DNA from 4 places in the Streptomyces sp. NBC_00654 genome. Region 1 is predicted to be linked to each of the others. Evidence: riboswitches for the same ligand, from Rfam matches in the RefSeq annotation. Region 1 holds a riboswitch; each other region holds the start of a gene.

Region 1 (3,620 bases):
GCCCCGCCAAAGCTTTCTGTACGTCCTGTACATTTCTTACGGACGCGGCCGCGGGTCCCCAGGGACCACGTACCCGGGAACGGCGCGCCCGCGGAACAGCGACCCACCGAGAACAACCGTGCAGACCCCAGGAGAGGCACCGCCATGATCCGACCTGCCGCCCGTTACGTCCTGCCGGAGTTCACCGAGCGCACCGCGACCGGGACCCGGACCCTGGACCCGTACTCCAAGCTGCTGTCCGAGCGGATCGTCTTCCTCGGCACCCCGGTCGACGACACCGCGGCAACCGACCTGATCGCACAGTTCATGTATCTGGAGCACGCCGAGCCGGACCGGCCCATCTCGCTCTACATCAACTCCCCCGGCGGCGAGTTCAACGCCATGGCCGCGATCTACGACACCATGCAGTACCTGGCGTGCGACGTGGAGACGTTCTGCCTCGGCCAGGCCTTCTCCAGCGCCGCCGTGCTGCTGGCGGCAGGCGCGCCGGGCCGCCGACATGCCCTGCCCGGCGCCCGGGTAGTCATCCGGCAGCCGACGCTGGACGAACCGGTCCAGGGCCAGCCGTCCGATCTCGAAATCGAAGCACGCGAGCTGATGCGGGTGCGCGAGATGCTCGCGGCCATGCTGGCCCGTCACACGGGCCGGTCCACGGAGCAGATCACCGCCGACATCGAGCGCGACACCATCCTCGACGCCCGAGCCGCCCAGGCGTACGGGCTCGTGGACCACGTCATGGAGAACCGCGGCCCGTCCCGGCCGCCGCACCCCCCGAGGTGAACCCACCATGCTTCCACCGGAGTACCCGCCGCTCCCCGCGCTGACCCGCGCCGAGGGGGAGTTCATCGACCGCTACCTGGAAGTTCTCGACCAACTGGGCCGGATCAACCCGGCCCGAGGCAGTGACACCTATGGCGCGCTCCGGGCCGCGCAGGCCCTGGCCTCCCGGGCCACGGCGCTGCGCGACGCCCTGGCGTTGATGCACGAACGGGGCGAAGCGCAGATCCACGCGGCGACGTTGGCGCGGGCCCTGCGCCTGCTGGACGGAGAACGGCGCGCCGGCCGGGTCACCATGCCCCCGCCGCCGGTGGGCTGACCGGACCCCAGGCCCGCCACTCGGCCGGGGTCCGCCCCGGCCGACCCCTCGGCACCGCATCCGGCACAACGCCCGGCACCACGTCCGCCACCGGCTCCCGGCTCCCGATCACGGGGAGCCGGGACCTGGCCACGCCAGTCCTCACCACTCCTCACCACTCCACACCTCGCCGCATCTCATGCGCGCCTCCGCACCCCTCCGCGCCCCGCCACACCTCTCCGCGCCCGCCCCGCGACACGCCCGGCAAGGAGATCAGATTTCCTCCCTCGTTCGGCGTAGGCATTCCCCCTCACGAGGGACAGCCCAACTTGCGCTCAGCGCGTGGACAGTACTCGGAATCTGACGTTCCGTCGCTGGTGCGAGGCTGGTCGGGCAGCCCGGCCGAGGGCGGAAATCGGGCTCGTCCACCCGAACGGATCAGTCGTGACGACTCTCACAAATCGCTGTTTCAGCTCGGAAATCCGGCACTTCGTGAGTCAAGATCCCTGGGACGACAAGCCCCCGCCACCGCGGCGGGGCGGTCCGGGCGGACGCCGAGTCCTGCCACTGCCCGGATGACTGGTCGACAGAAGTGGATCGGCAGGAGTGGAGGACCCGAGCACAACGGGTCGGCCGGGCAACCGGTCGCCCCTCGGGGTGAAGCCGCCAAGTGCGGCCGGGCAACTTCGCCAGCCCGAACCCGACAGGTCATCCTTCACAGGCGGCTGACGAAGGGTTGCGCATGACTGCGCAGGTACATGTCCCGTCTCTGCTTACCCGGGCCGGTACGGCCTCGGTCCTCACCTTGGCCGTCGGCTCCGCCATGCTGGCGCCGGGGCTGGTCAACGAGGCCGAGGCCGCCACGCACTCGACGAAGGCGCTCACGATCGCCGCGTCGAAGAAGGGATCGCCCTACAAGTACGGAGCATCCGGTCCGCGCCGGTTCGACTGCTCGGGGCTGACTCTCTACTCCTTCAAGAAGGCCGGCAAGAAACTCCCGCGCACGGCCCAGCAGCAGTACAACAAGACCCACCACATCTCGAAGTCCAAGCGGAAGAAGGGTGATCTGGTCTTCTTCCACTCCGGCCGCAGCGTCTACCACGTGGGCATCTACGCGGGCAAGGGAAAGATCTGGCACTCCCCGAAGACCGGGGCGGTGGTCCGGCTGGAGAAGATCTGGTCGAACAGCGTGTGGTACGGACGGGTCCGCTGACCCACGGCCTGACCCACGGCCGGACCCGCTTCAGCGCAGCAGCGGTCCGGTCACCAGCACGAGCCCCAGTGCGGTGAGCGCCGCGCCGCTGCCGCCCTCGATCGCACGGGCGGTACGCGGCCGGCGCAGCCACCGCCCCAGCCGGTCCACCAGCAGGGCCACGGCCGGGAACCAGATGAGCGCCAGCACCACGACGACGGCCGCGAGCAGCAGGGTCCTGGGCAGTGGCGGCTGCCCGTCGGGCACGAACTGGGGCAGCAGGCTGAGAAAGAGCACCGGCGCCTTGGGGTTCAGCGCGTTGGTCAGGAAGCCCTGCCGCAGGGAGCGTCCCAGCTCCTTCTGCACGGGGCCGGCCTCCGGCTGCGCTGTCCGGTCCGCCTCGGCGGGCCGACGTCGCCACGCGAACAGAGCGCTGAGACCGAGCCAGAGCACATACGCGCCGCCCAGGAGCTGGACGGTGCGGAACAGCACGGGCATGGTGACCAGCACCGCGGCCAGGCCCGCCACGGCCAGCGCGGTGTGCACCAGCAGCCCCCCGGCGACACCCAGCGCGGTGACGACCCCGGAACGGCGCGAGGCGAGTGCGTTGCGTACGACGACGGTGAAATCGGCGCCGGGCAGCGCGACCATCCCCGCGGCGACTCCCGTGAAGGCGAGCAGTTGTGCGTCCATGGTTACACCCTGGACCGGAAGAGCCTTTAGCGTGTACTTGCAATCTTCTGGGTCTGCCAAAAGGAACGCTTAATGTACGACCCGACACGGCTGGCGGCGCTGGTGGCGGTCGCCGAGGCCGGATCGATCACGCGTGCGGCCGCGCGCCTGGGCTACACCGCGCCTGCTCTCTCCCAGCAGCTGGCCAAACTGGAGCGCGAGGCCGGTGCGGCGCTCCTGGTTCGTCATCATCGCGGGGCGCGGCTGACGGCCGCCGGTGAGCTGCTGGCGGGCCGGGCCAGAAGGGTCCTGGACGAGCTGGACCAGGCTCGGCACGAGCTGGCTCAGCTGGCCGGGCTCTCCGGGGGGCGGCTGCGGGTCGGCACGTTCACCACGGCCGGAATCCACCTGCTGCCGCCGGTCCTGAGCGCGTTCCGGCGCGCACATCCGGATGTGGAGCTCGCCGTGACCGACTACGAGCCGCCCGAGGGAGTCACCGCCGTGGCTGCCGGAGAGGTCGACCTCGCCCTGACCCATGCGTACGAACCGGCGCCCGCGGGTCCCCCGCCCATGGGCGTCGTCGTCGAGCCTCTCCTGGTCGAGGAACTGGTCCTCGTCACCGCGGTCGGCCACCGGCTCGCCGAGGGGACGGGCCGGCTGCCGGTCGCCGAGCTGGCGGGA
Region 2 (3,620 bases), on a different contig from region 1:
CGATCCGCGGTTCGGGGCAGGGCCCTAGGCTGCGGGACCATGGACGTACTCATCAATATCTTCGTCGCCCTGCACATCATCGGCATCGCCTCGTTGCTGGGAGGTTTCCTGACCCAGATGAAGGCGATGGGCGCGGGCACGGCGCGATTCGTTCCGGCCATGCTGCACGGTGCGCTGACCATGCTGGTCACCGGCGTCGCCCTGGTCGGGCTCAACCAGGCCGACGACCAGACCGTGAACAACATCAAGATCGGCGTGAAGCTGCTGATCCTGGTCGTCATCCTCGCGCTCGTCTACATCAAGCGGGACGAGGAGAAGGTCGACAAGGGCGCGTTCGCCGCGGTCGGCGGTCTGACGGTCGCCAACATCTTCATCGCCACCCTCTGGACCTGAGCCGGCCGGTCCCGTCCCGGAGCGCCCCGGGACGGCCTTCACCGGCCGTCCGGGGCGTCGCGCGGTCAGGCGGGGCGCACGCTGCCGTAGATCGGCATGTAGTAGATCGACTCCTCGCGCACGTTCGCGCCCGGCTTCGGCGCGTGGATCATCATGCCGTCGCCCTTGTAGATGCCGACGTGACTGATGTCGTCGTAGAAGAAGACCAGGTCCCCGGGGCGCAGATCCGCCGTGGCCACCCGGGTGCCGACCTTCACCTGGTCCCAGGTCGTACGGGGGAGGTCGACCCCGGCCGCCTTCCACGCCGCCTGCGTCAGCCCGGAGCAGTCGTACGAGGCGGGGCCCGTCGCGCCCCAGACGTACGGCTTGCCGATCTGGCCGCGCGCGAACGCGAGGACCTTCTCCGCCTTGGCGGCGTAGCCGCTGTCCGGCCCCGATCCGGTGTCCGTCCCGCCACCGGTGCCGCTCCCGGAGTCCGGCTCCTTCGCGGCCTCCTCCTTGGCCTTCCGCTCGGCCTCCGCCTCGGCGGCGGCCTGCTGACGCGCCAGCTTCTCCGCCTTGATCCTGGCCTCGGCCTTCTTCTCGCGCTCCAGCTCCGCCAGCCGCGCCTTCTCCTGGGCGGTCAGCGTCGACAGCAGGGTGCGCGCCTCGGTCAGCTTGGTCTGCACGCTCTGCTTGCTGGTGCGCAGCGTGGCCTGCGACTCGGTGAGCGTCTCCAGGCTCTTCACCGCCTCGGTGCGCTTGACCGCCGCCGCGGACTGCTGCTCGCGGAAGTCGGCGACGGCCTTCTGCTGCTGGCTCGTCATCCGGTCCATCAGCTGGTCCTGGTCGAAGTACGCCTGCGGGTCGTCCGCCAGGAAGAACGTCGCGGTGGGCGCGATGCCGCCGGTGCGGTACTGCGCCGCCGCGTAGTTCCCGAGGGCGCGGCGGGCCTCGTTGACCTTGTCGGCGCGCTTGGCCACATCGTCGAGCAGGGCGTCGACCTCGGCGCGCTGGTTCGCGGAGGCCGCCTTCGCCTCGTTGTACTGCTGGGTCGCGGTGCCCGCCTGCCGGTAGAGGTCGTCGACCTTCTTCCGGACCTCCTCGATCCCGGGCCTGGGCTCCGCGGGCGCGGCCGTCGCGCTCTGCGTGGAGAGCAGCGTGACGGAGGCCAGCGCCGCCGTCGTCAGCCCGACGGCGGGAGTGGTGGTGCGCACCTTCGTACGCGGTTTGCGATGCGAGGCCAAGGCCGGCATCTCCTTCCGTGGACCGCCTGCCGGGTTGGCTGTCGGGTTCGGGCGGAACGGAAGGCTGCCCTACGGCCCCGTGGGGAAGGGCCGGTTCACCCCGGTACCGCTGGTGGGTCCCCGGTCCCGGGCTGCCGTCGGGCAGTACGGATTCGGCGGGGGCGTCCGCTCGGCGTGGTTCGCCGCAAGGGGGTACGGGGCGCCCGACCGAGCACGCTAGCCACCCGTGGGGCCGCTGTGAAGGTTGATGTTCGATATGCCCGATACATTTTCGTGACCTCGGTGAATCGGGCCCGCGGGAACCGGGCGCCGCCGCCCTTCCCCTACGCGGTGTGGGTGCCCGGTCTCCGTACGTGCCCGTCCGGCCGCCCTCGTATCCGATGCGGCCACGGACTGTCGGTGCGGCGGCCTAGACTCGTCAAGCGATGAGCAGCCTCTTTGACGACAGCTTCCTGACCGGCCTCCAGCACTCGGAGGAAGGGCCCCCGCCGCCTCCCGAGGACCACGCACCCGAAGCGGTGCCGGAGGGTCTCTTCGAGGGCGTCTTCGACGCGCCCCCGCCGCCCCGCGACGGCTATTACCGGGACGGTGCCCCGCGGCCGGTCATCGACGCCGCCGCGCTGCTCGACGGGCTGAACACCGAGCAGCGCGCCGCCGTGGTGCACGCCGGTTCGCCGCTGCTCATCGTCGCCGGGGCCGGCTCGGGCAAGACCCGGGTGCTGACCCACCGGATCGCCCATCTGCTCGCGGAGCGCGGTGTGCACCCCGGCCAGATCCTCGCGATCACCTTCACCAACAAGGCCGCGGGCGAGATGAAGGAGCGTGTCGAGCAGCTCGTCGGCCCGCGCGCCAACGCCATGTGGGTCATGACCTTCCACAGCGCGTGCGTACGGATCCTGCGCCGCGAGTCGAAGAAGCTCGGCTTCACCTCGTCGTTCTCGATCTACGACGCCGCCGACTCCAAGCGGCTGATGGCCCTGGTCTGCCGCGATCTGGACCTCGACCCCAAGCGCTACCCGCCGAAGTCGTTCACGGCCAAGGTCTCGAACCTGAAGAACGAGCTGATCGACGAGGAGACCTTCGCCGGCCAGGCCGCCGACGGCTTCGAGAAGACACTGGCCCAGGCATACGCGCTGTACCAGGCACGGCTGCGCGAGGCCAACGCCCTGGACTTCGACGACATCATCATGACGACGGTCCACCTGCTCCAGGCGTTCCCCGATGTCGCCGAGCACTACCGCCGCCGCTTCCGCCACGTCCTGGTCGACGAGTACCAGGACACCAACCACGCGCAGTACACCCTCGTGCGCGAGCTGGTGGGCCCGTCCGGCGAGGCGGACGCACCCGCCGAGCTGTGTGTCGTCGGTGACGCGGACCAGTCGATCTACGCCTTCCGGGGCGCGACCATCCGCAACATCCTCCAGTTCGAGGAGGACTACCCCAACGCCACCACGATCCTGCTGGAGCAGAACTACCGCTCCACGCAGACGATCCTCTCCGCCGCCAACGCGGTGATCGAGCGGAACGAGAGCCGCCGCCCCAAGAATCTCTGGACGAACGCCGGCAGTGGCGCCCGGATCACCGGCTATGTCGCCGACACCGAGCACGACGAGGCACAGTTCGTCGCCGACGAGATCGACCGGCTGACGGACGCGGGCGACGCGAAGGCCGGCGATGTCGCCGTCTTCTACCGGACGAACGCCCAGTCACGTGTCTTCGAAGAGATCTTCATCCGCGTCGGGCTGCCCTACAAGGTCGTCGGCGGAGTGCGCTTCTACGAGCGCAAGGAGGTCCGGGACGTCCTGGCCTACCTCAGGGTCCTCGCCAACCCCGAGGACACCGTCCCCCTGCGCCGCATCCTGAACGTGCCCAAGCGGGGCATCGGCGACCGCGCCGAAGCGATGATCGACGCGCTGTCGCTGCGCGAGAAGATCTCCTTCCCGCAGGCGCTGCGCCGCGTCGACGAGGCGTACGGCATGGCGGCCCGCTCGGCCAACGCCG
Region 3 (3,620 bases), on a different contig from region 1:
GATTCGTGAAGGGCAGAACCATGGCTGAGCGCCGCGTAAACGTCGGTTGGGCCGAGGGCCTGCACGCCCGCCCCGCTTCCATCTTCGTCCGTGCCGCCACGGCTTCCGGCGTCCCGGTGACGATCGCCAAGGCCGACGGCAACCCGGTGAACGCCGCCTCCATGCTCGCCGTGCTCGGCCTGGGCGCGCAGGGCGGCGAGGAGATCGTGCTCGCGTCCGACGCGGACGACGCGGAGGCCGCCCTGGACCGTCTGGCGAAGCTGGTCGCCGAGGGTCTTGAGGAGCTTCCGGAGACGGTCTGATTCCCGCACGGATCAGACCGGGGTTTCTTCCCCGACCGAGCCGCGGTATCCCGACAGGGAGCCGCGGCTCTTTCGTTCCTATCGGCACACAATTACCGCCCGACCTGATTCGGGCAGCGGAAACAAAGCCCTGCGGAATTACTTCACTTTGTATACGGCGTAATTGTTAATGCCGGACACCCGCGATGTTTACGCCGTGTTGCGGATCGCTCACCCGGTCCCGGCCCGGAGCGCGGACACCCGGCGGGCGGTGCGGCGCGGCCGGTGCGCGGACATGGCCCGCTCGGCGTGCTGGGCGGCCAGCGCCCTGGCCCGTTCGGCGTCGCCGCGCGCCACGGCGTCCACGATGGCGCCGTGCTCGGCCCAGGAGTCGGCGGGGCGGACGGGCTGCTCGACCGCGTACATCCAGGCGGTCTTGTGGCGCAGCTGGGCGAGAAGGGCGATGAGACCGGGGCTGGCGGAGGCCTGCGCGAGGGTCTCGTGGAACCAGCCGCCCAGCGAGCGCAGATCCTCGCCCTCGCCCCGGCGGGCCCGCTCCTGCCCCAGCCTGACCAGGCCGCGCAGCACCTTGAGATGGGCCTCGGTACGCCGCTGGGCGGCGCGTGCGGCCCCCAGGGGCTCCAGGAGCATCCGGACCTCCAGCAGGTCGGCGGCCTCCTGCTCGGTGGGCTCGGCCACACACGCACCGGCGTGCCGGCGGGTGACGACGAAACCCTCGGACTCCAGGGTGCGCAGCGCCTCGCGGACCGGGACCCGGGAGACTCCGTAGCGCCGCGCGAGCACCTCCTCGGTGAGGCGGCTGCCGCGCTCGAAGACACCGGAGACGATGTCGTCACGGATTGCCGTGCATACCGAATGCGCGGGAATGCGCATGTCCGAACCTCCGCCATAATCCCCGCGAAAAACGCGGCCGGCCGACGCCTGTTCCGTGACTCTATGACAATCGGCCGGAATTTCCGATGGCGCAGGGAAATCCGGGGGATATCTTTCGGCCACCGGGCACTTCGGCGGAGGGTGCGGTGACCCCGGCGGCTCCGGTGGCTCCGGTCCGAGAAACGCGGAAGGCCCCGGCGGGGAGCCAGGGCCATCGGCGGGGTGCGGAGACGGTCAGACGTTGAGGCCGTGGGCGCGCAGATAGGCGACCGGGTCCATGTCGGAGCCGTACTCGGGCGTGGTGCGCGCCTCGAAGTGCAGGTGCGGTCCGGTGGAGTTGCCGGTGGAGCCGGAGAGGCCGATCCGCTGGCCGGAGGTGACGCTCTGGCCGACGGAGACGCCGATCGAGGAGAGGTGGCCGTACTGGGTGTACGTGCCGTCCGTCATCCGGAGCACGATGTTGTTGCCGTACGCGCCGCCCCAGCCGGCCTCGACGACCGTACCCGCGCCGACGGCGACGACGGAGGAGCCGGAGGCCGCGTGGAAGTCCACGCCGGAGTGGCTGCCGGAGGACCAGAGCGAACCGCTGGACTGATAGCCGGTGCTGACGTACGAGCCGGCGACCGGGAGGTGGAAGGAGTTCAGCCGGGCGCGTTCGGCGGCGCGGGCGGCGCGCGCCTTGTCCTCGCGGACCTCCTCGGCGCGGGCCTCGGCCTTGCGTTCGGCCTCCGCCTTCGCCCTGGCCCTGGCCGCGGCCTTGGCCTCGGCTTCCGCGACGGCCTTGGCCTTCGCCTCGGCGGCGACCTCGGCCTGGTGCTCCTGGGCCTTCGCCTGGGCGTCGATCTGGTGGGCGAGCGTGGCGTCGATGGCGATGACCGCGGTCAGGCCGGTGTCGCCGACGGGGTGGGCCTCGGAGTCCGCGGCGAGGGCCGGGGAGGCCATACCGCCGATGACGCCGGTGGTGGCCAGAGCCGCGACGCCGGCGACCTGGGCGCGCTTGCGCGTCAGGCGGCTCGGGGCACGGTGCTTCCCGGTGGCACGGGTGAACGCCATGGAGGGGCTGATCCTTTCCTTCCTTCTCGCCTACCGGGTTAGCTGACGGGTTCGGAGCAGGAAGGTCTCCTACGGACACCTGGGCCTCGTACGGGGCACGGGCATCCGATTCACCCCAGGGACTTCGTGGGTCCCCGGCTCCCCAGGCTCGCGCCTGACGGGGACTCGGCGATGGCTGCCCGGCGCCGCGGACGCGGCATACGGATGACGGACAGCGGAGCCGACGCTAAGCGGCACAACTTTCCCGCAGCAAACGGACAGCGGGTTTTGTCGCTCATCCCACAGGACAGAAGAGCAACTTCCCCCGCAAAGGAACCTAATCGGACAAAAAGGAAGACCCCGGCGCGACGAGTCGCACCGGGGTCCCCTGTGCCCCGGTATACGACAGCGGGAGCATCGAGCGCCCGCTGACCGCGTACCCGGAGAGTCAGCTGACGACCGAGACCTCACCGATGCCGAGGGCCTTCACGGGCTCCTCGATCTGCGCCGCGTCCCCCACCAGGATCGTCACCAGCCGGTCCACCGGGAACGCGTTGACCACGGCGGCGGTCGCCTCCACCGTGCCCGTCTCGGCGAGGCGGGCGTAGAGGTGGGCCTGGAAGTCGTCCGGGAGGTGCTGCTCGACCTGGTCGGCCAGGGTGCCCGCGACCGACGCCGCGGTCTCGAACTTAAGCGGGGCGACCCCCACGAGGTTCTGCACGGCCGTCTCGCGCTCGGCATCCGTCAGCCCGTCGGCCGCCAGGGTCCGCAGCACCGTCCAGAGGTCCGCCAGCGCCGGTCCGGTGGACTCGGTGTCCACCGAGCCGCTGATCGCCAGCATCGCGGCGCCCGCCGCCCCGGAGGCCGAGCCCGGAGCCGTCGAGCGCAGGACCTGGCCGAAGGCGCGGACACCGTAGGTGTAGCCCTTCTCCTCACGCAGCACCCGGTCCAGCCGGGAGGTGAGGGTGCCGCCCAGGCAGTAGGTGCCGAGCACCTGGGCCGGCCAGACGCTGTCGTGCCGGTCCGCGCCGATCCGGCCGATGAGCAGCTGCGTCTGCACCGCGCCGGGACGGTCCACGATGACGACACGGCCGGTGTCGTCGGCGGTGATCGGCGGCACCGGACGGGACTGGCCGGCGTTTCCGGACCAGTCGCCGAGGGTGTCGGCGAGCAGCGCGTCCACATCGACCCCGGTCAGATCGCCGACGATCACGGCCGTCGCGGTGGACGGGCGGACATGGGCGTCGTAGAAGCCGCGCACGGCCGCCGCGTCGATCCGCCGCACCGTCTCCTCGGTGCCCAGGCGCGGGCGCGACATGCGCGCGGTCGCCGGGAACAGCTCCTTGGAGAGCTGCTTGGCGGCGCGCCGCGCGGGGTTGGCCTGCTCGTGCGGGATCTCGTCGAGCCGGTTGC
Region 4 (3,620 bases), on a different contig from region 1:
GAGTGGTCGAGCTCCCGCAGCTCCATGGGGCTGAACTTGGCCTGGGCGGGGCCACGCCGCCCGAAGACGTGCACCTCCAGCGCCTTGTTGGCCTTCAGGCCCTCGTACACATTGGCCGGGATCTCCGTCGGCAGCAGCTCGTCCGCCGTCTTGGCGAGTACACGCGCCACGTCCAGGGCCACGTTGCCGACACCCAGCACGGCGACCTTCTCCGCCGTCAGCGGCCAGGTGCGCGGGACCTCGGGGTGCCCGTCGTACCAGGAGACGAAGTCGGCCGCTCCGTAGGAGCCGTCCAGACCGGCGCCGGGGATGTCGAGCGCGCGGTCGGCGTCGGCGCCGGTGGAGAAGATCACGGCGTCGTAGAAGGACCGCAGATCGTCCAGGCCGATGTCGTTGGGGTAGTCGACGTTGCCGAAGAGCCGCAGCTGCGGCTTGTCCAGCACCTGGTGCAGCGCCTTGACGATGCCCTTGATCCGGGGGTGGTCCGGGGCCACGCCGTAGCGGATCAGGCCGAAGGGGGCGGGCATGCGCTCGAACAGGTCGATCGACACACCCGGGTCCTGTGCGGCTTCGGATTTCAGCAGCGCGTCCGCTGCGTAGATCCCGGCAGGACCGGCTCCGACGATGGCGACGCGGACGGGGCGTGTCATGGCGTGTTGTTCCTTAGGGCGGACGAGCGCGGGCAGGGTACGGCGAACAGCAGAGGTAAGGCTTGGCTTACCAGTCTCCAACGCACACGTTAAGCCCTGTCGCGTCCGGACGTCGGGCCGGGGTCCCGCGGAGCCTCCCGCCGGCTCACCCCGAGAGTTCGAAATGGGCGATTTGGGCGATTGACCGGAATTGGTCCACCCCTTCATAAAAGATCATTCAGGCTGTTTGCCGGTTTCGCGCCTCGCGCAAATCGCCCTTATCGGACTCAGTGGTGAGCGTCACGTTCCGGACCCCGGACGCCGTGGCGCGCCGCCCGGTTCCCTTCTGCGCCGGGGAATCTGACTTCGCGTCGTGAGATTGCCGACAGGGATTTCCATCAATTGATCTTGCGCAGGAAATGCGATCCGGAATTCAGGGCTTGTTCCGATCAAGATTTCTCGCCTACGGTCACCGTCAATCCGGATGGAACGCCTAATCCTGCCGCCGTCCGGCAATCGAACCTACTCACGTACGGCAGGAGCGGGGGACCCAGGTAAGACGCCGGTCCGGTATCCGGACCGGCTGGGGTGAAGTCGCATTCGCGTGCGGCCAGGCAGCTCCAGCCTGAACCCGACAGCTCACCTCGCAGGCGGCGGAGAGGATTCACCATGCCCGAAACGGGCAAGTACCGTCGTTCCACGTCCGCCCGTCTGACCCGCGGTTTCATCGCCGTGGGCACCGGCGGAGCCGCCCTTGTGCTTCCGCTGGCCGGTGCGAGCTTTGCCTCCGCGGCACCCGCGCAGCACTCCATCACCGCCGAAAAGGCCGTGGCGCCGACTGCCGTATCCGTCAAGGAAATTGCCGCGCAGCGGGCGGATGCCACGACCCATTCCGTGGTCGAGGGTGATTCGCTTTCCAAGATCGCCCGCAGTTATTCCCTCGGTGGTGGCTGGCAGAAGCTGTACGACGACAACCGAAAGGCCGTCGGCGACAATCCCGACCTGATTCACCCCGGCCTCAAGCTGTCGATCGGATCCAAGGCGCCGGCGCAGCCCGAGTCCACTGCCTCCTCGTCCGACCGGAGCGAGGGAGGCGACCGCGCCGACCGCTCGCAGCGCACGAGCGCGCAGCCGGGCGCCAACGGCTCCGCCGCCGACACGGCCACCGGTACGGCTACCCAGGCCGCCGCCACCGGTACCGTCGCCGTCGCGGCCGAGCAGCCCACGGCGTACACGAACGACCTCGACGGCTGGATCAAGGAGTCGCTGGCCGTCATGGCCGAGCACGGGATCCCCGGCAGCTACGAGGGCATCCACCGCAACATCATGCGCGAGTCCTCGGGCAACCCGCTGGTCGTCAACAACTGGGACTCGAACGCCGCCGCCGGGATCCCGTCCAAGGGCCTCCTCCAGGTCATCGACCCGACCTTCCAGGCCTACCACGTGCCCGGTACGTCGATGGACAGCCTCGACCCGGTCGCCAACATCACGGCCGCGTGCAACTACGCCGCCGACAAGTACGGCTCGATCGACAACGTGTTCGGGGCGTACTGACACCCGTCGGTGTCGGGAGTGAGTGGCAGGCCGACGGGCGGTACGGAGTCGCAGGGCTCCGTGCCGCCCGCCGGCTTTTGCCGGGGCGGCCTTGAGCCGGACCGTAAGTTACCCGTCAGTGTGTAGTGACTTACTACGCATTCGACAGTAGAACCTGTTTCACTCTGTCGAGAGTGAGGGATGTCACATGAGTGACACTACCATGCAGGATGCGAGATCCAAGGGCGTCTCGCGTCGAAGGTTCCTTGCAGGAACAGGTTCTCTTCTTGGGGCCGTGACCCTGGCGGGCCACCCGGCCTCGGCCAGGGCGGAGGCCGGGGTGGCGCCCGCCGGGATCGATCCCGGCGCCCATGTCCCGGCCCTGGTGATCGGCACCGGATACGGCGGCTGCGTCGCCGCGCTGCGACTCGCCGAGGCGGGCGTGGATGTCCATATGGTCGAGATGGGGATGGCCTGGGACACCCCCGGGCCGGACGGCAGGATCTTCGCCAACACGACCAGCCCGGACCGCCGTTCCTACTGGCTGCGGACCAAGACCAAACAGCCGCTCAGCAACTTCCTGGGCTTCCCGATCGACCGGAACATCCCGCGCTACACCGGGATCCTGGACGCCGAGGAGTTCGGCGGCATCACGGTCTACCAGGGCCGCGGCGTCGGCGGCGGCTCGCTGGTCAACGGGGGGATGGCCGTCACCCCCCGGCGCGAGAACTTCGGCGCCATCCTCCCCACGGTCGACGCCGACGAGATGTACGGCACCTACTACCCGCGCGCCAACGCCGGGCTCGGGGTCGGCACCATCGACCCTGCGTGGTTCGAATCCGCCGACTGCTACCAGTACGCCAGGGTCGGCCGCAAGCACGCCGAACGTTCCGGCTTCCCGTTCCTCTTCGTGCCCGCCGTGTACGACTGGGACTACATGAAGCAGGAGGCGGCGGGCACCGTCCCGAGGTCCGCGCTGGACGGCGAGATCCTCTACGGCAACAACTACGGCAAGAAGTCGCTGCAGAAGACCTACCTGGAGCGGATCGGAGCCACCGGCAAGGTCTCCGTCTCACCGCTGCACAAGGTCACCTCGGTCGCCCCCGCGGCCTCCGGCGGCTACACGGTCGTCATCGACCAGCTCAACACCACCGGGGACACCACGGCCACCAAGTCCGTGACCGCGGACCGGGTGTTCTTCGCCGCGGGCAGCGTCGGCACCAGCAAGCTGCTCGTCATGCTCAGGACCACCGGCGCCCTGCCCCGCCTGAACAGCGAGGTCGGCAAGGGGTGGGGCGACAACGGCAACGTCATGTGCGGCCGGGCCAACCACATGTGGGACCCGACCGGAAAGCTCCAGGCGTCCATTCCCACGGGCGGCATCGACAACTGGGCCGCAGGCGGAGCGTTCGCCGAGGTCGCCCCGCTGCCCACCGGGATCGAGACGTACGCCTCGTT

The links. Region 1 has a riboswitch for cyclic di-AMP ahead of OHA98_RS24975 (C40 family peptidase). Riboswitches for the same ligand answer to the same signal wherever they lie in the genome.
Positions count from the first base shown of each region.
Region 2: another riboswitch for cyclic di-AMP. It lies ahead of OHA98_RS05790 (C40 family peptidase); the one in region 1 lies ahead of OHA98_RS24975 (C40 family peptidase).
Region 3: another riboswitch for cyclic di-AMP. It lies ahead of OHA98_RS10830 (M23 family metallopeptidase); the one in region 1 lies ahead of OHA98_RS24975 (C40 family peptidase).
Region 4: another riboswitch for cyclic di-AMP. It lies ahead of OHA98_RS17235 (LysM peptidoglycan-binding domain-containing protein); the one in region 1 lies ahead of OHA98_RS24975 (C40 family peptidase).

Region 1 covers NZ_JAPEOB010000002.1:1,062,435-1,066,054, forward strand. The annotation lists gene OHA98_RS24965 (ATP-dependent Clp protease proteolytic subunit) at 145-780, shown strand; gene OHA98_RS24970 (hypothetical protein) at 788-1,096, shown strand; cyclic di-AMP (ydaO/yuaA leader) riboswitch at 1,628-1,814, shown strand; gene OHA98_RS24975 (C40 family peptidase) at 1,818-2,288, shown strand; gene OHA98_RS24980 (LysE family translocator) at 2,319-2,960, opposite strand; gene OHA98_RS24985 (LysR family transcriptional regulator) at 3,033-3,620, shown strand, end outside.
Region 2 covers NZ_JAPEOB010000001.1:1,303,791-1,307,410, forward strand. The annotation lists gene OHA98_RS05785 (hypothetical protein) at 40-393, shown strand; gene OHA98_RS05790 (C40 family peptidase) at 459-1,628, opposite strand; cyclic di-AMP (ydaO/yuaA leader) riboswitch at 1,627-1,773, opposite strand; gene pcrA (DNA helicase PcrA) at 2,045-3,620, shown strand, end outside.
Region 3 covers NZ_JAPEOB010000001.1:2,515,015-2,518,634, reverse strand. The annotation lists gene OHA98_RS10840 (HPr family phosphocarrier protein) at 21-302, shown strand; partial or broken gene OHA98_RS10835 (GntR family transcriptional regulator) at 469-1,175, opposite strand; gene OHA98_RS10830 (M23 family metallopeptidase) at 1,410-2,228, opposite strand; cyclic di-AMP (ydaO/yuaA leader) riboswitch at 2,241-2,409, opposite strand; gene OHA98_RS10825 (pitrilysin family protein) at 2,656-3,620, opposite strand, start outside.
Region 4 covers NZ_JAPEOB010000001.1:4,023,898-4,027,517, forward strand. The annotation lists gene OHA98_RS17230 (FAD-dependent oxidoreductase) at 1-650, opposite strand, end outside; cyclic di-AMP (ydaO/yuaA leader) riboswitch at 1,110-1,295, shown strand; gene OHA98_RS17235 (LysM peptidoglycan-binding domain-containing protein) at 1,299-2,183, shown strand; gene OHA98_RS17240 (GMC oxidoreductase) at 2,371-3,620, shown strand, end outside.